Regions from separate parts of the uncultured Chitinibacter sp. genome, predicted to be linked through region 2. Evidence: predicted binding sites of a transcription regulator. Region 2 holds the regulator's gene; the other holds the start of a gene.
The links. The regulator FNR, encoded in region 2, switches genes on or off when oxygen is low (the NO sensors DNR and NnrR bind a similar motif). The targets are predictions, from matches to a motif close to TTGATNNNNATCAA.
Positions count from the first base shown of each region.

Region 1 (11,502 bases), on a different contig from region 2:
CTCCTGACGCACTGCAGTAGCATGCTCGCAACGATTTAAAAACAAAAATAGGGAGTCAACCATGTGGCGCGCAAAACGCTATCTGGGCGTAATGTTATTGATGGTTTGGGGGGTGGTTACGCCTGCCGCTTGGGCGGGTAATCAGGCGCTGGCGGTCAGTCCAAGCGTAGTGCATGGTGAGTTGCCAAATGGGGTGCGATATTTCATTAAACGCAATCTGCAGCCAGCAGGGCAAGTACAGGCCCACCTGCTGGTGAATGTGGGATCGGTGCACGAACAAGATCAGGAATTAGGCTTCGCCCATTTGCTGGAGCATCTGGCTTTCCGGGGAACCCAACACTTTACGCATGAGCAGATTAAAGCATTGCTCGAACGCGAAGGTGTGGTGGCCGACTCGAATGCCCATACCTACCCAGAATATACCCGCTACGAATTATCACTCAAACCCGCGCAAATGCCAGCTGGCTTGCAATTGCTGGCCGATTGGGCCAGTCAGGGTATCGCCTTTGAGGATGCACATTTTCAAGCCGAACAGAAAATTGTGTTGGCCGAAGAGATTACCCGCAGGGCTAGTGCCAAATATTGGCAAAGTGTCTACGACTCGCTCATCCCCGATTCGGTCTATGCCCGGCGACTGCCCATTGGTGACAAGGCGGTAATTCGTGCTGCAAGCTTGCAAAAAGTGCGGCAGTTTTATCAGCGCGAATATCAGGCTCAGCGCATGGTGGTGATGGTGGCAGGGGATATCGACCCGCAACAGATTGAGCAGCAGATTAAAACGCTGTTTGCTCCTTTAGTGCGTGGCGAAGCCGCGGCTGAGTTTAAGGCCACCTTACCCTTGCAGCCGTTGCAGCAGTTTGTGGATCGTGACTTAGGCATTGCCCAATCGACCTTGCAATGGTCGTGGCGGCTTGGGCAATTAGGGCAGGGCTATGATCTGCAGACTGCTTACAGCGATGAGGTGATCGCCGGAATCTTGGAAAAACGCCTATTGCAGCGTTCGCTTCAGACCGAAAGTGCGCTGCAGCGGCTCGAAATGGATCAAAAACCGGGGGGGGTCATCCCCAACCGGGAGATTGAACTATCGTTTGAGCTTGAGGTGAAGGACAACCGGCTGAAAGATGGACTGCGCGAGATGTATCAGGAATTTGTACGCGCCAAGCAGCATGGGTTTACAGCCGAAGAAATTGCAGCGACTGCAGCGCAGCTCAAGCGGGAGAGCGCTCGTGTGTTCAGCAATGAAAGCTGGGTAAATCGGATGCTGAATCATGTGCGTTATGGTTATCCCTTGATCACACCGGAAGAGCGTCAGCAATTGCGTGAGCAGCTGGCGGCCAAGGTTACGCCTGAGGGCCTGCAGCAGCGTTGGAAAGATCTGCTCGATGCCAAAGGGCAAATGGTCTTTGTATTGCAACCGAGTAATCTCGTGTCATTCACCAGTTTTTCGCTGTCTTCGTTGCAGAGCATGATGGCTGAAGTTCGGGCGCAGCAACTGCCGGCCTTGAATGGAAAAGGGTCAGCATCTGCCGCGGCAGGGCTAGTGCCGCAGACGATCAGCCGGCAGAGTGTTGATGCCGCCACTGGGGGAGTCACCTTTTACCTGCCCAACGGGATAGAAATATTGGTGATCCCCGCCAAAACGCCGAGCAATAAAATCGCGCTCTCCGGTTTTTCACCCCTAGGCATTGTGCATTTACAGGATAAAAAACTGTACCGCGCGGCCTTGGTGCTACCGTATGTGCATAGCAAGGTCGGCTTTGGTGGCTTAAGTTCAGCCGAATACCAGCAATTTTTACGCGAATACTCGCTCACCATGGGTGCCGACTTTAATCCCGATTCCACCCAAATTGCAGCCACTTCAGTGCCGGATGGTTTGGAGGGCTTGTTGCTCGGCCTGCGTTATTTCCTGCAAGGGCCAAAATTTGATGCTGCGGTATTGGATGAAAGCCAGAAAATGGCGTATCAAAGCTATTACAGCGGGACTAACTCTCTCTATGCCTCGCTGAGTGAGAGCCGCTACGGCGAGAATTGGCCTTATAAAGAGGATTGGTACAGCACGGATTTTGAAGCCAATCTGGCGCAATTACAGGCTGTACAGCAAAAACTGTTGGGTAATCCGGCTCAATTCAAATTTGTGTTGGCAGGCGTAGAGCCCAAGCAAGCTCAGCCCTTGCTCGAAAAATATCTCGCTAATTTGCCTGTGACAGCGGCAAATACCGAGCCTGCCAAGGCTGGGCAGAAATGGCTGGGATTAAATTCACCCTCGCAAGTCAAACAGCGTATTCGCGGTAGCACAGCATGGCGGGTCTTACAGGTTGATGTGCCATTAGCGGCCTCACAAGATAACTTAATGCTGGGGCTGGCCCTGAGCGAAGTGATTCATGATGCGCTGAATCAGGCTTTGCGTGAGGTGGCTGGTGATGTTTATGGCGTGCAATATTCGACAGCGCTAAGCCCAGCACAAGGCATGTTAATGACTTTTGAATTCAAGCATGACGATGGGCGTTGTTCGGAAGTAGTGGCTTCGGTGGAACAGGTGTTGAAAAAGCTCTTCAAAGAACCGCCCACGGCTGCAACGGCCGAATTAACCAATACCAAAATGAATCAGATGCTGGAGCGAATTGCCCGTGATCCGGTATGGCGGGCGTATTGGGTTTCGCGCAGCTGGATGTGGAATGGTACAGGTGGGAGTGTTGCTATGCAGGAAGTAAACTACACGCCGGCCCAGCTTCATCAGTATTTGCAGGATTGGCTCAAGCCCTCTCGCTGGACTTCTGGGACGTTTAATTGTCGCAATGAAGTGAAATTCGACAAATTATTAGCTGAGCAATAACAAAAAGCCCCAGCCAAATAAGGCTGGGGCTTTTGCTTGCGAGCTAAAAGACACTTAGGTGTATTGTAATTCGCGCGCCTTGCCCCAGAACACCCGATACGAGTAGATGGTGTAGCCAATGATGGTCGGCAGCACGATCGCGGCGCCAAAGAGCATGATGAGCAGGGCTTCGGGGCTGCTGGCGGCTTGCCAGATGGTGAGCTGATCGATCACCAGATGCGGGAAGATACTGAACACCAGCCCGAAAAAGCACAGCGCCACAATCCCGACCGTGGCCGCAAAGGGTAGCCAGCAGAAATTATCATTGCCTTGCTGCTGGCGCTGGGCGAGTTTGGGTAGGCTGTATGCCATTACCGCAAACAGGGCGATCGATACCAGTGGCACCGGGGCCAGCAGGAAGAAGTTCGGCAGGCTAAACCACAGCTCAAATACCCGCGGGCTGATAGCCGGGGTGGCCACCGACACCAGCAGTGCTGCCAGCGCGGCAAAACCTAAGCTGGCTTTGGCCCAGCGCACGGCGCGTTGTTGCAGATCGCCGGTGGATTTCATAATCAACCAGCCGGCGCCAAGTAGGGCATAGGCGGCGATCAGGCTTAGGCCCACCAGCAGGGCAAAACCCCAGGCGGCCCAGCCCGGCGCAAAGCCGGTGAGATAGCGCCCCAGCATCACGCCCTGCGCTACCGTGGCCAAGAGTGAACCGACGAAAAACAAGCGATTCCACAGCGGCTGGTGCTGCGCTTGAGCTTTCACGCGAAAATCAAAAGCCACCCCGCGCAAAATCAGCCCCAGCAGCATCAGCGCCACCGGCAAATACAGTGCAGTGAGAATCACACCGTGCGCCAGCGGGAATGCCACCAGCAATAGGCCCACCCCCAGTACCAGCCAGGTTTCGTTGGCATCCCAGAAGGGGCCAATCGCGGCGATCATCTGATCTTTTTGTGGGGTATCGCTCGCTAGCTCAAGCAAAATGCCGACGCCAAGGTCATACCCATCCAGTACAACATAGGCAAACATCGCCACCACCATCAGGGCGGCAAAAATTACTGGTAGCCAATAGGCCAGATCAATGCCCGTCATGATGTCACTCCTCAAGCTTTGGCTTTGCGGGCCAGGTAAAAGACCACCGAAATGTATGAGGCGAGCAAGAACACATACAGCGCCAGATACATGATCAGCGTGCTCAAGATCATGCCGCCCGCTACATTAGAGGCCGCATCAGCAGTTTTGAGTACGCCTTGCACTAGCCAGGGCTGGCGACCGATTTCGGTCACATACCAGCCGGCCACGGTGGCAATCCAGCCGCTAAAGGTCATGCCGATCAACACGCGGCCCAGCCATGGGGCTGGCTCGCCCACCCGGCGCAGTTGCCAGGCGGCCAGCCAGCTGGTGAGCAGCATCAGCACACCCACGCCCACCATCACCCGGAACGACCAGAATACTTTCGCAACTGGCGGATGCTCGCCCACAAACTCATTCAGGCCTTTGATTTCGCCATTCAGATCATGCGTCAGAATCAAGCTCGCCAGTTTCGGGATGCCAATGGCGTAGTCATTGCTGCGCGTTTCGCTATTGGGCAGAGCGAACAGCAACAGCGGCGCACCGCGCTCGGTGTGCCACACCCCTTCGATGGCTGCTAGCTTGGCCGGCTGGTGTTTCAGGGTATTCAGGCCATGCATATCGCCGACAAAAATTTGCAGCGGGATCAAGAGCGCCGCCAGATACACGCCGGTTTTCAGGCTGGCATGGACGCCGCCGGTGCGCTGGCCAGCCAGCCAGCGATACGCCGAAACCCCAGCCAGTAAAAACGCTACCGTAAGGCCAGAGGCCAGCAACATATGGGTGAGGCGATAAGGCATGGATGGATTGAAAATCACCGCCAGCCAGCTAGTCACATGGGCTTGGCCATTGATCATTTCAAAGCCGGCCGGGGTTTGCATCCAGGAATTAAGCACCAAGATCCAGAATGCCGACAGCGTCGTGCCGCCAGCCACCAACACGGTGGCTACCGTATGCATCCGGTTGGAGACCCGTTGCTGGCCAAACAGCATAATCCCGAGGAACGTCGCTTCTAGGAAAAACGCCGTCAGCACTTCATAGGCCAATAGCGGCCCGGCGATATTACCCACCGTTTGCATATAGCCCGGCCAGTTGGTGCCGAACTGAAAACTCATGGTAATGCCGCTAACCACGCCCAGCGCAAAAGTCAGGGCAAAGATTTTTACCCAAAATGCATAGGCATCCAGCCATTTGGCTTCGCCGGTGGCATTAAAGCGCAGCTTGAAAAACAGCAGCACCCAACCGAGCGCAATGCTGATGGTGGGAAACAAGATATGAAACGTGATATTGGCGCCAAATTGAATGCGGGCCAATAACAGCGGATCGAGCACACTGGCATCGGGTGGCATGGTCTATTCCTCCTTGCGGGCGGCTTCTTGGCCGATAAAGGGCAGTTTTTGGGTAAACAGTAAGAACTTTTGCACCTGCGCGCCGAGCTTCATCAGCTTTTCCAGCGTTTCGACATCCAGTTTTTGAATATCGCTAAACCAGCTGGTCACCAGATCAATCAGCCCATGCATTTCGGCCATCCGCGCCTGCGCATAGCGTTCGGCGTCGTTGCCCGGCTCTTCCATCAGCGCCCCGCGCAGCATGGTGAGGGTCGGCTCCACTTCGCGCTTGCGGCGCTCTTCGGCCAGGGTTTGAAAAATCGCCCACACGTCTTCCGGGGTGGAGTAATACTCGCGCCGATCGCCGGGAAAATGCTGCAGCTTTACCAGCCGCCACGATTCCAGCTCTTTGAGCCCCATGCTGACATTCGAGCGCGAAAAGCCCAGCGCCTCGGCCATTTCGTCGGCATTGAGTGGTTTTTCACTAACAAACAGCAGCGCATAAATCTGCCCCACAGTGCGATTAATGCCCCAGCGGCTACCCATTTCGCCAAAGTGCAGCACGAAAGATTGGATCAAAGGTGTGAGCTTCATAAACGTTTTGAATTTTCAGTAATCTTTGAAATTTGATCTGGATCATATTCCAGCGGGGGTGAGCTTGACAATGGGCTGCCCAAAAATTAGGCGATTGTATTTTGCTATCTGGCTGATTGATAAAAACTAAAATGCTGGCGATTGACTTTGTCATATTCGCGTCAGGCAATGGCAGGGCGATTGGGCTACAATGCGCGCCAGCCAAGGTGAGGCGCGCAGCAATCGCTGCCCGCCTTTAAACGGGAAACAGGTGAAAAGCCTGTACTGCCCCTGCAACGGTAAATCAGTGTAGTCGGTCATGCGCTCAGCGCAGCCACTGTTCGCATCGCGAATGGGAAGGCGACCGATCGGCCCGCAAGCGGGTCACTGATCAGTCCGGATACCGGCCTCGGTGGCTGCGCATTGGCGCAGCGAAACGCACGGCAGGGTGCCCGCGCGCGTGAACTCAGGATCGTTCGATCCGGCTAACGCGTGGCCTCTGTCGGTTTTAAACAGCAATACACTGTGGGTGTATTGCCGGAGGCCCTAATGAATACGCGTCTTTCCCAGTTATACCTCGTAGTTTTATCGACCTTTCCGCTGCTGGCCCAGGCCGCAAACACCGCCGAGCCGCTTGAAGAAATCGTGGTTACCGCATCGCGCATTGCCCAGCCCGAGCGCGAAGTCATCGGTGATGTGACGGTCCTGACCGCAGCCGAGCTGGCCCGCGAAGGCCAGAGTAGCCTGCCTGAAGTGCTGGCGCGCCAGCCCGGCATTCAAACCGCCAGCAATGGCGGCCCGGGCAAAGCGATGAATCTGTTTATCCGTGGCGCCAATACCAATCAAAGTATTGTGCTGATTGATGGGGTGCGCGTGGGTTCGGCCACCACCGGCACGGCTGCGCTGCAGAATATCCCGCTGGCGCAGATTGAGCGCATTGAAATCCTGCGTGGCCCTGCGGCCAGCCTGTATGGCGCTGATGCCATTGGCGGGGTCATCCAGATCTTTACCAAGCGCGGCCAAGCCGGTATGCAACCGGCCATTAGCTTAGGCATGGGCACGCAAGACAGCCTGCAAGCCAGCGCCAGCCTGAGTGGCGGCACGGCTACCACCCGCTATGCCGCCAGCGTGAGCCATTACAAAACCGACGGCATTAGCGCGCTGGTGCTGCCTAAATACGCCAAGTACAACAGCGATGCCGATGGCTATGAAAATACCAGCGGCTCGTTGAGCCTGAGCCATCAGCTGGCCACAGGGCATGAGCTGGGCGCCAGCCTGCTGGTGGCCGATAGCGAAAGCCATTACGACAACGCCTACGCGCCGAAGGTTTACGATTATCGCGATGAAAGCACCAGCGGCGCGCTGCAGGTGTACAGCAGCAATCAATTTACCGAGCGTTGGCATAGCCGCCTGCAAGTGGGCCAAAGCCTCGACAATAGTTACACCTATGCGCCGGCCGCGACTGCGGCCAAAGAGCGAAGCCAGTTTAAAACCCTGCAAACTCAAATAAGCTGGCTCAATGATATTCAATTCGGCCCGGGCACGGCCACCTTGGGTGCCGAGACGCTGAATCAGGAAGTCTCTGGCACCACCAAATACGATGTAGATCAGCGCCGCATTAATAGTTTCTTGGGTGGCTATCTGGCCAAGCTGGGCCCGCTGAGCCTGCAGGGTAATCTGCGCAGCGACGATAACTCGCAATTTGGCCGCCAAACCACCGGCAGCGCAGGCGCGAGCTATCAGCTGAGCGAGCAGTGGCAACTGGGTGGTAGCTACGGCACCGCTTACAAAGCACCGACCTTTAACGATCTGTATTTCCCCAATTACGGTAATCCGCATCTGAAACCGCAAGAATCAGCCGGTGGCGAGCTCTTTACCCGCTATCGTGGCGATGCGCTGCAGCTGAGCCTGACGGGCTATCGCAATACAGTGAAAAACTTCATCCTGACCCGCACCAATACCGTCAGCAATGTCGAGCGCGTGCGCCTGCAGGGGATTACGTTCACCGGCGATTGGCAGAGCGGCAACTGGCTGGCCGGCGTGAGCTACGACTACCTTGATGCCAAAGATCTGCAAAAAGATCAGCAACTGGCGCGGCGCGCCAAGCACAGTGCTTTGGCCTATGCCGGCTATGCAGCCGATGGCTGGCAGCTGCGTGCGGAAGTGCAGGGCCAGAGCAAACGCTATGACGACATCTATGGCGTTGGCCGCGTGACGCTGGCGGGCTATGGCGTGGTGAATCTGAGCGCCGATTACCAGCTGAACAAAGACTGGAGCGTGAATGCCCGGGTGAATAATCTGTTTGATCGCGATTACACCCAGGTTTACGACTACGGCACGCTGGGCCTGAATGGCATGCTGACGCTGCGCTGGGCACCGCAAAAGTAAGCCATGTTGTGGTTCGCCCCCCAATTACTGCTGCCGGCCTTGTGGCTTGCGCTGGTGCTGGAGGCGCTGTGGGGTGAGCCCCGGCGCTGGCACCCGCTGGTCGGCTTTGGCCGTCTGGCGCAGTGGCTGGAGCAGCGGTGCAATACCGGTAAGATGGGTATTGCCCGGGGGGGCTTATGTGTTCTGATTTTGGTGGTGATACCTGCAGGGGTATTTGCGGCTGGCTTAGGGCTATTGCAGACTCAAGCCCAGTCCATGCCCCTGAGCGCCAGCCACTGGGCGAGTAGCGCGGCGGCGGTGTTGGGGCATGGGTTCTTGCTGTGGTTTGCGCTGGGCGCCCGCAGCCTGCATGAGCATGTGATCGCCATCTGGCGGCCGCTGCAGGCGCGCGATTTACCCGCGGCGCGGGCGGCTTTGCAGCGGATTGTTAGCCGCGATTGTGCCGCGCTGGAACACCCGGCCATCGCCCGCGGCGCGATTGAATCCACGCTAGAAAACGGCGCCGATGCGGTGTTTGCCACCCTGTGCTGGTTTGTTTTGTTGGGCGGGCCGGGCGCGCTATTGCACCGGCTAGCCAATACCTTGGATGCAATGTGGGGCTATCGCACGCCACGCTTTAATCAGTTTGGCCGCGTGGCGGCGCGGCTGGATGATGTGCTCAATTTTATTCCCGCCCGCGTTACGGCGCTGAGCTATGCGCTGCTGGGCCAAACCCGGCTGGCGCTACATTGCTGGCGGCGGCAAGCCCCAGAGTGGGATAGCCCGAATGCCGGGCCGGTGATGGCCAGTGGCGCCGGCGCGCTGGGCGTCGCCTTGGGCGGGCCGGCGGTTTATCATGGGCGGCTGGAAGAGCGCCCTACCTTGGGTGCCGGCCGGGTGCCGCAGGCTGCCGATGTGCGCCGCGCGCTGTGGCTGGTGCAACGCTGTTTTGCCTTGCAACTGGCACTGGCGGTGCTGTTGCTGGTGCTGCAGTGGTGGTGGGGATGATGCCGTTTAACCCTGCGCGGAAATACAACTAATGTCGCAATTACTCACGGGCCAGCCCCCGCGCCATGGTGGCAATATGGCCACCATCATGGCCAATTTTGGCGGTAGCCGGGCCGACTGGATCGATTGCTCGACCGGTATTGCCCCATATAGCTATCCGCTGCCGCCATTGCCGGCGGCGGTGGTACAGCATCTTGCCCACCCGGATGCCAACTTTCACGCTGCGGCGGCCGCGTATTACGGTGTGGCCGAGGGACTGCCGGTGGCGGGTAGCCAGGCCGCGATTGCCGGCTTGCCGATTGTACGGCTGCAGACCTGCGGGCGCGCCCGGGTCGGGGTGCTGCGCGGCGCGTATGCCGAGCATGGTTGGCGCTGGCAATTGGGTGGGCATCAGGTGAGTGCACTGGCGGCGGATGCGATTGCGGCGGCCATCCCCGCGCTGGACGTACTGGTGCTGGTGAACCCGAACAACCCCGATGCCCGCAGCTGGCCGAGCGCCACGCTCCTAGACTGGGCGGCGCAGTTGTCGGCGCGCGGTGGCTGGCTGGTGGTGGATGAAGCCTTTATCGATGCGCCCGCACTGGCGGGTAGCCAAACTAGCTTGCTGACCGCCGGTGAACAGCCGGGGCTGATTGTGCTGCGCTCGGTGGGGAAATTCTTTGGCCTAGCCGGTTTGCGGCTGGGCATGGTGTACGCGCCGGGGGCTATCCGCACCGCGCTGGCGCAATGGCTGGGGCCGTGGGCGGTGAGCGGCCCCGCGCTGTGGGCGGCGCAGTTGGCCTGGCAAGATCGCGACTGGCAGCAGGCGCAACTGGCGCGGTTGCAAGCCGATCAGGTCTGGCTGAGCGAAACTTTGCAAGCGCATGGCCTCACCGTTGCGGCCAGCCATCCGCTCTTGCAGTATTGCCCGGTGAGTGCCGATGTCATTGATCAGTGGGGGTATGCGTTGGCAAGTCAGAAAATCTATGCCCGCGTATTCAATACCCCCGATGCCGGCTCCAGCGCACTGCGCTTTGGCCCGGTGGCCGAGGCCGACCGCGTGCGCTTTGCCAGCCGCCTCGCCGCTGCGCAAGCGCAAATCGGCCCTGCCGACCCCCATTAAGGAAACCGCATGAATGATGTGACTACCGCGCCGGCTCAGCCCGCCGACCTCCAGCCTGCACCAGTCGAGATTGCCGCGCCCGCCACCTGTGGCAGCGCCGGCCCGCAGCGCATCGCCTGCCTAAGCAGCGAAACGGTGGAAGTGTTGTATGCCTTGGGCCAAGCGCACCGCATCGCCGGCATTACGGCCTTTGCCCGCCACCCGGCCGGGGTAACCAAGCTACACCCGATCATTAGCGGCTTTTCGACCGCCAAGGCGGAAAAGATTTTTGCCGTGCAGCCCGATCTGGTGCTGGCGTATTCCGGCCTGCAGGGCGAAATTGTGAAAGAGTGCATTCAGGCTGGGCTTGAAGTGCATTTTTTCAATCAGCGCAGCATCGCCGGTATTTTGGGCATGATTGCCACTTTGGGCCGGCTGCTGGATTGCCAGCCGCAAGCGCAAGCGCTGATTGCTGAGCTGAACTCGACGCTCGCCGCCGCCCGCGCGCAGGCCGCGACCTTGCCGCGCCGGCCGCGGGTGTATTTCGAAGAATGGCATAGCCCGCTGTATAGTGGCATCCGCTGGGTCTCCGAGCTAATCGAAATCGCTGGCGGCGAGGATATTTTTGCCGCCCGCTCAAGCGCGGTGGCCGCGAAAGATCGCACGGTGAGTGCCGACGAAGTCATCGCCGCCGCGCCCGAACTGATGATCGCCAGCTGGTGTGGCCAGCCGCTAGACCCGGCCCAAGTGTATGAGCGAGCGGGCTGGGCGGCCGTGCCGGCGCTGGCGCGCCAACAAGTACACGAAATAGCCAGCCATGATTTGCTGGTGCCCGGCATTACCGCGATTACGCGCGGTTTGCCGCAATTACAAACCCTGATTACTGCTGTTGCCCTGGAGCCTGCTGCATGAGCCAAGACACTACCCGCGAAGCGCGCCACGCCGCGCGCATGGCCCGTAAAAAAGCCATTATCGATGCGCATATTGCCGAAGCCAACCTCGATACCGGCATTCTGATTTTGCTCACCGGCAATGGCAAAGGTAAATCATCCTCGGCTTTTGGCATGGTGGCGCGCGCGATTGGCCACGGCATGAAAGTGGGCGTGGTGCAATTTATCAAAAACCGCACCGACACCGGCGAAGAAGCCTTTTTGGGCAAACACTGCGATTGGCATGTGATGGGCGATGGCTTTACCTGGGAAACCCAGAATTTTGCCGCCGACCAAGCCCGCTCCGAAGAAGCCTGGGCGCTGGCC
Region 1 covers NZ_CAMFLP010000003.1:13,713-25,214, reverse strand. Annotated here, with positions in the region: gene QV747_RS05515 (M16 family metallopeptidase) at 62-2,833, shown strand; gene QV747_RS05510 (cytochrome d ubiquinol oxidase subunit II) at 2,888-3,910, opposite strand; gene QV747_RS05505 (cytochrome ubiquinol oxidase subunit I) at 3,922-5,238, opposite strand; gene QV747_RS05500 (GbsR/MarR family transcriptional regulator) at 5,242-5,811, opposite strand; cobalamin riboswitch at 5,999-6,217, shown strand; gene QV747_RS05495 (TonB-dependent receptor domain-containing protein) at 6,340-8,178, shown strand; gene cbiB (adenosylcobinamide-phosphate synthase CbiB) at 8,182-9,165, shown strand; gene QV747_RS05485 (aminotransferase class I/II-fold pyridoxal phosphate-dependent enzyme) at 9,197-10,267, shown strand; gene QV747_RS05480 (ABC transporter substrate-binding protein) at 10,277-11,158, shown strand; gene cobO (cob(I)yrinic acid a,c-diamide adenosyltransferase) at 11,155-11,502, shown strand, end outside.
Region 1: a site for FNR is predicted at 5,844-5,857, ahead of QV747_RS05500 (GbsR/MarR family transcriptional regulator). Genes of this name have one in related genera too.

Region 2 (11,502 bases):
GTGGTCTGGTGCACTTCGGTGAATCGATCGTTGGCCTGAAAGCTGTTGGTGCTGGTATCTATGCCTTCTTCAACCGCTTGCTGATCCCAGTAGGTCTGCATCACGCCCTGAACTCTGTGTTCTGGTTTGACGTAGCCGGCATCAACGACATTCCTAACTTCTTGGGCGGTGCGAAATCACTGGCCGAAGGTAAGGCTGTTCAAGGTGTTACCGGTATGTACCAAGCTGGTTTCTTCCCAATCATGATGTTTGGTCTGCCAGGTGCTGCATTGGCGATCTACCAAGCTGCTAAGCCTGAAAACCGCGCTCGCGTAGGTTCAATCATGCTGGCTGCTGCGGTAACTTCATTCTTCACTGGTGTAACCGAGCCGCTGGAATTCTCCTTCATGTTCGTGGCACCACTGCTGTATGTGGTTCACGCCTTCCTGACTGGTGTGTCTGTATTTATCGCTGCGCAAATGCAGTGGATTGCAGGCTTTGGCTTCTCAGCCGGTCTGGTTGACTTTGTTCTGTCTAGCCGCAACCCGCTGGCCCAGAACATGATCATGCTGATTGTTCAAGGTGTGGTGTTCTTCGCGATTTACTACTTTGTATTCCGCGCAGTGATCGCAGCTCTGAACCTGAAAACGCCTGGTCGTGAAGACGAAGAAGCCGTTGCTGCTGCCGCTCCAGTAGCTGCCCCAGCTGCTAGCGACACTCTGTCACTGGCTCAAGGCTACGCGGATGTAGTTGGTGGTGCTGCTAACGTGACCAACGTTGACTCATGCATTACCCGTCTGCGTCTGTCGGTAAATGATGCTGATCTGGTGAATGAAGCTGCTGCCAAACGTCTTGGTGCTAGTGGTGTAATCAAGCTGAACAAACAAAGCGTACAAATCATCGTTGGGCCTAAAGCCGAACTGATCGCTGACGCGCTGCGTGGTGTTCTGGCCGGAAAAAAGTAACAGAGGCTGCGCCACAGCCTGAGGCTGTGGCCGTTGTAGCCTCTAACCCCGGCGAAATCGTACTGCTGTCCCCGGTAACGGGTGAGGTGGTGGCTCTGGAAGATGTGCCCGATGCGGCATTTGCGACCCGAGCTGTAGGTGAAGGTGTGGCGATTCTGCCTACCGGTAATCAAGTTGTTGCGCCGTGTGATGGCCAATTGGTGAAGATCTTCAACACCAACCATGCTTTCGCACTGATCAATGATGCCGGTGTTGAGCTGATCGTGCACATCGGGATTGAAACCGTGAAGCTGGGCGGGCAAGGTTTTACCCGTCTGGTTGAGCAAGGTAGCCAAGTGAAAGCCGGCCAGCCGGTGCTGGAGCTGGATCTGGAATACTTGCGCAACAATGCTAAATCGGTGATCAGTCCGGTGGTATTGACCAATGCTGATCAATTTGCCCCATTGGCCAATCTGGCTAGCGGCGCAGTGGTTGCAGGTCAAACCCCGCTCTACACCATCAAAAGCAAATAAGTAGTTGAGTAATGAAAAAAGCCACCTTCGGGTGGCTTTTTTATTTGTTTGCGCCTGTAAGAGCTTGAGCGAGGCTGCTCGCCTTATTGCTGGCTGAGTAGTTGCGCCAGCTGGTGAGTGGGGCTGTATTCGTTGCTAATTAATGGCGCAAAGGCCTGCTCAAGCTGTGGGTGATGTGCATGAAATGCTGCAGGTGGAAAATCCTGCAGAAAGCGATGGGCGAGGCCACGCAGGGTGGATAGTTGCAGCTGTTGTTGCAAGAGCTGATGGCTCAGTGCCGTTAGCAGTGGCCCTTGCTGCTGAAACGGGTTGGGTTGTTGCAATGTGCTGAGGATGGCTTGCCAGTCTTGCTGTTCGGCGCTTTGCGAGGGCGGCAATAGCGTCTGCCAGATCTGCTGAATAAACCCGCCGCAGCCGCGCGGGCCGAGGTGCAGCCAGCCATTGGCCACGGGGGCGAGCAGATCCAGTATTTCGGCAGATTGCTCAAGCGCGGCATGCTCGCCGCTGGCCGCCAGCATAAAGCCGTGCAGGCCGGCCAGAGGGCTGGGCACGATGATGACTTCGCACAGCGGATGCTCAGGATAGTGTTGCTGCAGATAGGGGGAGCCAGGATGAAACAGCAAAATTGCTTCATCCGTGGCGATGCTGGGTAGCTGTTGGCTGAGCGGGTGCAGGCAGAAGGCTGTTTGGCGCGGAGTTTGCCAGTGCAATCGGCTGGCTATTAGGGGTATAAGACTAGAGGGGGCAATCAAATGGGCTTGGCGCATGATACCCCCGGTGGTGCTTTATTCGTCGTGACAGGTGTTCAAAAGTTTTTTCAGGCTGTCGATGTTTTCCAACTCGATTAAGCGGTTTTGCACTTTAATCAAGCCTTGGTCCTGGAATTTGGAGAGTGTACGACTCACGGTTTCCAGTTTCAGGCCCAGATAGCTACCGATTTCTTCCCGCGTCATACGCAGATGGAAGCTGCTGGATGAATAGCCGCGCACGGCGAAACGCTGTGACAGGTTCAGCAGGAATGCCGCGAGGCGCTCTTCGGCCTTCATATTGCCCAGCAATAGCATCACGCCGTGATCGCGCACGATTTCGCGGCTCATTACCTTGTGTAGATGGCGTTGCAGTAGTGGCACATCGCGCGAGAGGTCTTCGATGTCGCTAAAAGGCAGCTCGCACACTTCGCTGTCTTCCAGGGCGATGGCATCGCAAGTGTGTACATCGGTGCTGATGGCATCCATGCCCAGCAATTCGCCCGACATGTGAAAGCCGGTGACTTGCTCGCGGCCATCTTCAGAAATCACGCTGGCTTTAAAGAAGCCCAGACGCACCGCATACAGCGAGCGGAATGGTTCACCAGCACGATACAGCGCCTCGCCACGTTTAATCGGGCGGGCCTGGGTGATCAGTTTATCTAACTCTGACATTTCATCCTGGGAGAGGCCGATGGGCAGACACAGCTCACGCAAACTGCAGTTAACACATGAATTGCGCAGATGGCGTGGGGTCATGTCGCGTACTTGGATGGGGGAAATCATCAACTTCTCACCAGAAAACAAAAACAGGGAAACATTGTACCGCTAGCGCGTGCTAATTACCGCATGCGCCGTCACGATGAATTGATTTTAATCAAACCAGAGGATTAGGCTAGCTCTTATTCTGCAGGGGTAGAATCGGAGTAGAGTCACGATGACATTTGTAACAAGCCAGCATCCGCACCCGAGCGGCCAAATCGAATTTGATCGCGAGCTGATCGTGCGTTACGACGGCAAAGGGCCGCGCTATACGTCTTATCCGACCGCGGATCGCTTTACGCAAGCCATGACCAGTCCTCAGCTGGAGCAGATATTACAACAACGCTTACCCGGCGCGCTAGCCAATCCGCTATCGTTGTATTTTCACATCCCTTTCTGCAATACCGTATGTTATTACTGCGGCTGTAACAAGATTATTACGAAAGACACCAGCAAAGCGGATGTGTATCTGGATTATCTCGGGCGCGAACTAGCCCAGTATGCCCAGGCCTTGCCACAGCGCTCACGGGTCAGTCAGCTGCATTTAGGCGGCGGCACGCCCACCTTTTTAAATGAAGCGCAGCTTGAGCGCTTGCTGGGGATGGTGCGTAGCCATTTTGAGCTCTTGCCGACTGGCGAATACTCCATCGAGATTGATCCGCGCAAAGTGGGCGAGTCGATGATCCGCACCTTGGCGCAGCTGGGTTTTAACCGGATGAGTGTGGGTATTCAAGATTTCAACCCCGCGGTGCAAGAGGCCGTGAATCGGGTGCAATCGCAAGAAGAAACCCGCACTGTGATTGAAGCCGCCCGCATGCATGGCTTTAAGTCGGTGAGTGTCGATCTGATTTATGGCCTGCCCAAGCAAACCGTGGCCAGCGTCGCTGAGACCATTGCGCAAGTGCTGACATTGCGTCCGGATCGCATCGCCCTCTACAACTACGCTCATTTGCCCGAGCGCTTTATGCCGCAACGGCGGATTAATGAGGCCGAATTGCCCTCCGCCAGCGATAAGCTGGATATGCTGCAAAACGCCATTCGCGATCTCTTGGCGGCGGGTTACGTGCTGATTGGCATGGATCACTTCGCTTTGCCGAATGATGATCTGGCCGTGGCGCAGCGCCGTGGGCGGCTACAGCGCAATTTTCAGGGGTACTCTACCCATGCCGACTGTGATTTGCTGGCCTTTGGCGTGTCGTCGATTGGCAAGGTGGGCGGGCAGTACTACCAGAATGTAAAAACGCTGGAAGAGTACTATCAGGCGGTCGATGTGCAGCAGTTGCCGGTGCAGCGCGGCCTGACGATGAATCGCGATGATGTGATTCGCCGGGCGGTGATTCAGGCGCTAATGTGCCAATTCGAGCTATATTTTCAGGCGATTGAAGTCAGCTATATGATCGTTTTTGCCGACTATTTTGCTGACGAGCTGCAATTGCTCGCGCCGCTCGTCGAAGATGGTTTGCTGCAGATCGAGGCTGATGGTCTGTTTGTAACTGGCAAAGGCCGGTTGCTGATCCGTTCGATTGCCATGGTGTTTGATCGATATTTGCGGACAACGGTGACGCAAGCGCGGTATTCTCGCCTGATTTAACGGTGGGCGGGATAGCGTGCTGGAAGTAGATCTGCTGGCCCTGTTTTTGGCTGGTTTGCTCGGTGGCGGGCATTGTGTGGGCATGTGCGGTGGCATTGTTACTGCTTTTAGTTTGCAATTGCCGCCTACGGCGCGCTGGCCGTATTTGCTGGGCTTTAATCTGGGCCGACTGGCCGGCTATGCGCTGATCGGTGCCTTGCTGGGTGGTTTGGCAAGCTTTGCGCTGCTTTTGCAATTGCAGGCGCTCAAACTCTCGCTGTTTATCCTTGCTAATGTCCTGCTGCTGTTGCTGGGGCTGTATATCGCCGGCGTTAATCGCTGGCTCACTCGCGTCGAAGCTCTAGGGCAGCCGCTATGGCGGCGAGTGCAGCCGCTGATGCGGCGCTTACTGCCGGTGCGCTCGGTGTGGCACACGCCGCTAATAGGCCTCTTGTGGGGCTGGATACCCTGCGGGCTGGTGTACACCGCCTCTTTGTCGGCGCTGGCGAGCGGCAGTGCCAGTCACGGGGCGGGGGTGATGCTGGCCTTTGGGCTGGGGACTTTGCCCAATCTTTTATTGATGGGCTTGTTTGCCCGCCAGCTCCAGCAAGGCCTGCAAAAACCGTGGGTGCGGCCACTGTGTGGCGGGCTGATTGTGGCGATGGCGCTGTGGCAGCTTTATACCCTGCTGGGTATCTATTTCTAGCCCTTTTCTTATCTGATTTAGCTGGCAATACCCCTGGGTTGGCTAAAGTGTGCGGCTCATCAACTCGGCGGCGCCGTATTTGTGCAGATCAGCGCTGTTGCGCTCGACCACAAAGCCATGCCGTTGCCAGAATGCCGGCGCGCGCCCCACTGCGATCAGCATTGCGCGCGGCAGTTGCTGCGCCCGCGCCCAGCTCAGTGCCGTATCAATCAATTGCTCGGCCACCCCAAGGCCGCGCGCGCTGGGCGCGACGGCCAGATCGTGCAGATAAAAGCAGTCCGCTGCGGCCTGTGGCTGTGGCCAGCAAAGCTGCCGGCTGTCGAGTTCGGGTGGCTGCCAGCCTTGCCAGGGGTGGCAAAACAGATACCCCAGTGCTTCGCCATCGCGCTCGGCCAGCCAGTGGCTGGCGGGCGAAAAGGCAATTTTGGCGGCAAAGCATTCTGCTTGCTCTAAGAGTTCCGGTGGGTAGCAGCTGGCTTGAATGGCGGCAACCGCGGGCAAATCGGCGGCGGTGAGTGGGCGAATCAGCATGGTAAAACTTGACCCCAGGCGGGGAATTGGATTGAATGCGGCCCTGATTGTAATCGCTGGATCGGGTGGCTGAATATGGAAAATGTGTGCTTGAGCTGTGGCGCCTGCTGTGCGGCGTTCCGGGTGTCATTTGATCGCTCGGAGCTTAGTAGCGAAGGCGGCACAGTGCCAGATAGTTTGGCGGATGACGAAACTGCCTACACCGCCCGTATGCGCGGCACCGATTATGCGCAGCCGCGGTGCTTGGCGCTGGTGGGCAAGGTCGGTGAGCGGGTGTCGTGCGGTATCTATTTCGAGCGTCCATCACCCTGTCGCGAGTTTGGCGCGCTGGCCGAAATCGGCGTGTATAGCGCGGCCTGTAATCGCGCCCGCGCGCGGCATGGCCTGCCGCCGCTGGAGGTTGCGGGCGATTAAGCGCTGGTTCGATTCTGTTGGGCTCAGCGATCGCCACGCAACTGAGCAAGCCCAAAGCGCAGCCCTAGCGGGCAATAAAAAAGCAGCCCGTAGGCTGCTTTTCTAATTGGGTAAGGCGAGATGCTTAGCTAAAGCGACCGCCGCCACGTTTGCCATCTGGCTTGCCGCCAAAATCGCCACGTGGAGCGCGAACTTCGCGCTGACCGCCTTCACGTTGCTCACGCTGGCTACCGTAGTTGCCACGTGGGGCGCGCTCGCCGCCAAAGTCACCGCGCGGAGCGCGATCAAAGTTACTGCGTGGCGCACGTTCGCCACCAAAATCGCCACGCGGTGCGCGGTCGAAATCACGACCACCACGATCGCCGCGATCACCACCATAGTTGCCGCGTGGGGCGCGCTCGCCACCGAAATCACCGCGTGGAGCGCGATCGAAATCGCCACGTGGCGCACGGTCACCGGCGAATTCGCCGCCGCGTGGGGTGCGATTGCCGTAGCCGCCACGTGATTCGCGATTATCAAATTGACGCTCGCGTTGGCCGCCAAAGCCTTCACCGCGTGGTTGACGTTCGCGCTCGCCGTAGCTGCCGCGTGACGCTTCGCTGCGATGACCTTCAGTGTGACGTTGGCCGTCTTCGCGTTGGCGCTGGCCTTTGTAGCCACCAAAGCTCTTGTTGTAGCCGCCATCGCGACCACGGCCACGGCCTGGGCCGCCTGCGCCACGACGATCGCCACCTTGGTGGCCACGGCCTGGCTGGAAGCGTGCTTCCAAGCCTTCGATCTCTTGTACGCCAAATTCGATTTGGAATTGACGGCGGATTTTAGTCAGCAGCGAGAAATCGCTTTTCGTCACCAGTGATACGGCCACGCCAGAGCGACCGGCCCGGCCGGTACGACCGATCCGGTGGATGTAGTCTTCCGCAAAGCGTGGCAGATCGAAGTTGATCACCAAGCTAATGCCGGCCACGTCGATCCCGCGCGCCGCCACGTCGGTGGCCACCAGCGTGTCGATATCGCCGCGACGCAGACGATCCAGAGTGCGGCGACGATCGCGCTGAGCCAGGTCACCGTGCATGGCGGCAGCTTTAAAGCCTTCCAGCTTCAGCCATTCAGCCAGCTCATCGGCCGACAATTTAGTCGCGGTAAAGATAATGGTTTGCTGGCCGTCGTTGTCACGCAGCAGTGCGGCAACCAGCTTTTGTTTGTGCTCATAGCCATCGGCATAGTGCACACGTTGTTCGATTTGTGGCTTAGATACTTCTTGTGGCGCCATTTCCACCAGTTTTGGCGAGCGCAGCATTGGCTCGGCAAAGCTTTGTACCGATTCGCTCAGCGTGGCCGAGAAGAGGGCGGTTTGGCGCTCTTTGGGCAGTTGCTCAACGATGGATTCCACTTCATCAATAAAGCCCATGTCCAGCATGCGGTCGGCTTCGTCCAGTACCAAGAGTTCCATGCGGCGGAAATCAATGCGGCCATTGCGCATCAGGTCGGTCAAACGGCCTGGGGTCGCCACCAGCACTTCATACGGCTGCGCCAGCATTTTGTTTTGCACTGGATAGGGTACGCCACCCACAACGGTCACCACTTTGCAGCGCGGGATCTTGCGGCAGAATTCGGTTGCCACTTTAGATACCTGCTCAGCCAATTCGCGGGTTGGCGTCAACACCAAAATACGCGGGCCGCGGCCATTGTGTTTTGGCTCTTTGGTCAGTTTGTGCAGGGCGGGCAGCAAGAAGGCGGCGGTTTTACCGGTACCGGTTTGCGCTGAAGCCATGATGTCGTGGCCGGCCATGATTTCAGGAATGGCGGCTGCCTGAATCGGGGTTGGGGTGTTAAAGCCTTGAGCTTCCAGGGTGGCGGTAATTTGTGGCGCCAGGCCCAGTTCGATAAAAGCGTTAGGCGTGTCTGTAGCCGTAGCAGCGGTATGCGGCATGTTGGCAGTCCTTATATGTGTGGCCAAGTCCATGACTTGACTCAGCATCGACGCCAACCAGAAGTTCCGCTATCAACAACTGCAGTGCGGGGAAGAAGGTCAGAGGCGATGAGATCTATGAAAAAGCAAAACGCCCACCGAAAGAAATAAAGTGTGCAACAAACCTGCCATCGGCAGCGAAACTGTTGCAATGCAGCGGGCAATGCATCGAAGGGGGCGAATTATGCCTAGGTGTTGCCAATAATGCAACACACATTTTCAGATGCTTGAATTCGCTGCGGGATGCTGCTAGCCAATGCGGGTTTTTACTCAGCGGTTTTTTCTTGTGCTAGGTGGGCGAAAGCTTGGGCGTGGCGATGTTAAAATGCGCGTATGACGACCTTGACCCAACTTGAACTGATTCTACCCGGCGCACTGTGGCCGCAGCTAAATACACGCGCCGCGATCTGGCAAAACCAAACCCTGCCGGCGCTGGCCAAACTGTATGGCACGAGCCGCAAAAGCATTTTGCCACTGCGCGGGCGGGCGGCCTATCTGGCGAGCCTGGCGGGGCTGGCGCAGCTACCCGCCGGGCCGATTTTGGCAGCGCACTATCAAGCCCAAACTGCTACGCCACTCACGGCGGGCTACTGGTTGCTGGCTGAACCCGTCCACCTGCGCCTCGAACGTGATCATCTCACCGTCTTGGGTGAGCCGTATCTGGCCTGCCAGCAGGCGGAAGCCGAAGCGCTGGTGGATAGCCTGAATGGCTTGTATGGAGCGGATGGCTGGCAGTTTATTGCCATCAGTCCGAGCCAATGGCTGCTGCGCCTGCCGGCCGATCCGCAGCTGGAGTTTGTGCCGCTGGATCAGGCGCTTAATCGCGATCTGAACGACGTTTTGCCTGCGGGGCCGAAAGCGCTGCAATTTCACGCCTTATTGAATGAAATGCAAATGTTGCTGTACCAGCATCCGGTGAACGACGCCCGCGATGCGGCAGGCCAGCCATTGGTGCACAGTGTGTGGCTATCGGGTGGTGGGGTATATCCTGCGGATCAAGATGTGGCAGTGCCTGCGGCGCTATACGCCGATGATGTATTGCTCAATGCCTTGGGTGCGCAAGCGACTGTGCCGGGCAATTTTGCCGCAGCTCAGGGGCTGAATATCAGTAATGCCTGTGTCTTACTCGATGATTTGCGCTATCCGGCTATTTACGGTGAAGGCTATCAGTGGCAGCAAATCTGGCTGCGCTGGGAAGCCGACTGGCTGGCGCCGGCCTTGGCCGCGCTGCAAGCCGGCAGCCTGACCGAGCTATGCCTCACCTTGCCCAATACCGGCGAGCAATGTCGCATTCGGCGCGGTGATTTATGGCGCTTCTGGCGACGTCCCGCTTTGCCGATCGGGCCGTTGACGGAGGAAGGCTGATGTCATTGATACGTCCGCGCCCCATCGCGCCGCAAGCAGTCGCCGCTCTGCAGCAAGCGGGCTACACCCCGCTGCAGGCGCGAATATACGCCGCCCGTGGCATTGCCGACCCGCAAGAGCTGGAGCATGAACTGAGCCGCTTGCTGCCGTTTACCCTGTTAAAAAACGCCACCGCCATGGCGGCGCGCTTGGCCGATGCGATTGCGGCTGGCCAGCGGCTGCTGATCGTGGGGGATTATGATGCCGATGGCGCCACCGCCACCACCTTGGGCATGAAGGGCCTGGCGGCGTTTGGTGCGGTGGTGGATTTCATCGTGCCCAACCGTTTTGAGTATGGCTACGGCCTGACGCCCGAGATTGTCGATCTGGCGCGGGCCAAGGCGCCAGATGTGATCATTACCGTGGATAACGGGATCGCGAGTCTGGCAGGCGTGCGCCATGCGCAGGCTCACGGCATCGAAGTCTTGATTACCGATCACCATTTGCCCGGCGATGAGCTGCCGCCGGCTTTGATCGTGAACCCGAATCAGCCCGGCTGCACTTTCCCGAGCAAAAATCTGGCCGGTGTCGGGGTGATGTTTTATGTGCTGATGGCCTTACGGGCCGAATTGCGCCAGCGCGGTGTCTACGCCAATGGCCAGCAGGCCGAGCCGAATCTGGCGCAATGGCTGGATATCGTGGCGCTGGGCACGGTGGCCGATGTGGTGAAGCTCGATGCCAATAACCGCATTCTGGTCGAGCAGGGCCTAAAACGCATGCGCGCCGGCCGTGCCTGCACCGGCATCATGGCGCTGTTTGCGGCGGCGGGGCGTTATCACGGCCGCGCCAGCTGCTTTGATCTGGGCTTTACACTGGGGCCGCGCTTAAATGCGGCCGGGCGGCTGGATGATATGAGCTTTGGCATCAATACGCTGCTCGCCACTGATGAAGGCCAGGCACTGCAGCAGGCCAAGGCGCTGGATCAACTCAATCGCGCGCGGCGCGAAATTGAGCAGGGCATGCGCGAAGAGGCCGAGCGCGCCTTGCTGGCCGTGGATGTAGCTGATCGCTACAGCTTGTGTCTGTATCAGCCCGACTGGCATCAGGGCGTGATCGGGATTGTAGCCTCGCGGGTCAAAGATCAGTTTCACCGCCCCACGCTGGTGTTTGCCGATGGCGGTGTCGACGGTGTGGTGTGCGATGAAATCAAGGGCTCGGGCCGCTCGATCCCCGGTTTACATCTGCGCGATGCGCTCGATCTCGTTTCCAAGCGCCAGCCGCAGTTAATCCGCAAATTTGGCGGGCATGCGATGGCGGCCGGCCTGACGATTGCCAAGGCCGATTACGCCGCTTTTGCGGTCGCATTTGAGGATGTGTGTCGTGAACTTCTGGATGAGAGCCAGCTCACACGGGTGATCGAAACAGATGGCGAGTTGCCGGCCGATGCGCTACAAATCGCCACCGCCGAGCAACTGGATCGGCAGGTCTGGGGGCAGGGCTTTCCGGCGCCCGTTTTTCAGGGGCGTTTCCGCGTGGTTGAGCAGCGCATCGTGGGTGAAAAACACAGCAAGCTCAAGCTCAGTAGCCCTGAGGGTATGGTGCTAGACGCTATGCGTTTCAACTACGCCGAGCCGATACCCCGGGATATTCAGGCCGTGTATAAAATCGCCGTTAACGAATTTCGCGGCGAACGGCATTTGCAGTTACAGTTGGAATATTGCGAAGCAGTTTAAACCCCGCCAAGGAAATTGCGCATGGCTCCGCGTTTTGCCCTTCTTGTTCGTGCTACTGGCTGGCTGTTGGCTGGCGCCTTCTCGGCCGCGGCCCACGCCGGTTTTTTATTGCCCAGTAGCGAAGCGGCCAAACGCGATCAGCTAGCCTGCCAGCCCACCGCCGTGCTTGGGGTGCTTGAATGCGAGCAGCTGAGCGCGCCGCCGCCGCCCGTGCGCAATGATCCGAGCATTTATGCGCCCGAGTTTGTGGCCAATAGCGGCCCCAGCATTC
Region 2 covers NZ_CAMFLP010000001.1:499,676-511,177, forward strand. Annotated here, with positions in the region: gene nagE (N-acetylglucosamine-specific PTS transporter subunit IIBC) at 1-944, shown strand, start outside; gene QV747_RS02320 (PTS glucose transporter subunit IIA) at 971-1,456, shown strand; gene QV747_RS02325 (hypothetical protein) at 1,540-2,223, opposite strand; gene fnr (fumarate/nitrate reduction transcriptional regulator Fnr) at 2,242-2,988, opposite strand; gene hemN (oxygen-independent coproporphyrinogen III oxidase) at 3,140-4,555, shown strand; gene QV747_RS02340 (sulfite exporter TauE/SafE family protein) at 4,572-5,240, shown strand; gene QV747_RS02345 (GNAT family N-acetyltransferase) at 5,283-5,771, opposite strand; gene QV747_RS02350 (YkgJ family cysteine cluster protein) at 5,847-6,185, shown strand; gene QV747_RS02355 (DEAD/DEAH box helicase) at 6,310-8,115, opposite strand; gene QV747_RS02360 (hypothetical protein) at 8,488-9,519, shown strand; gene recJ (single-stranded-DNA-specific exonuclease RecJ) at 9,519-11,231, shown strand; gene QV747_RS02370 (chitinase N-terminal domain-containing protein) at 11,253-11,502, shown strand, end outside.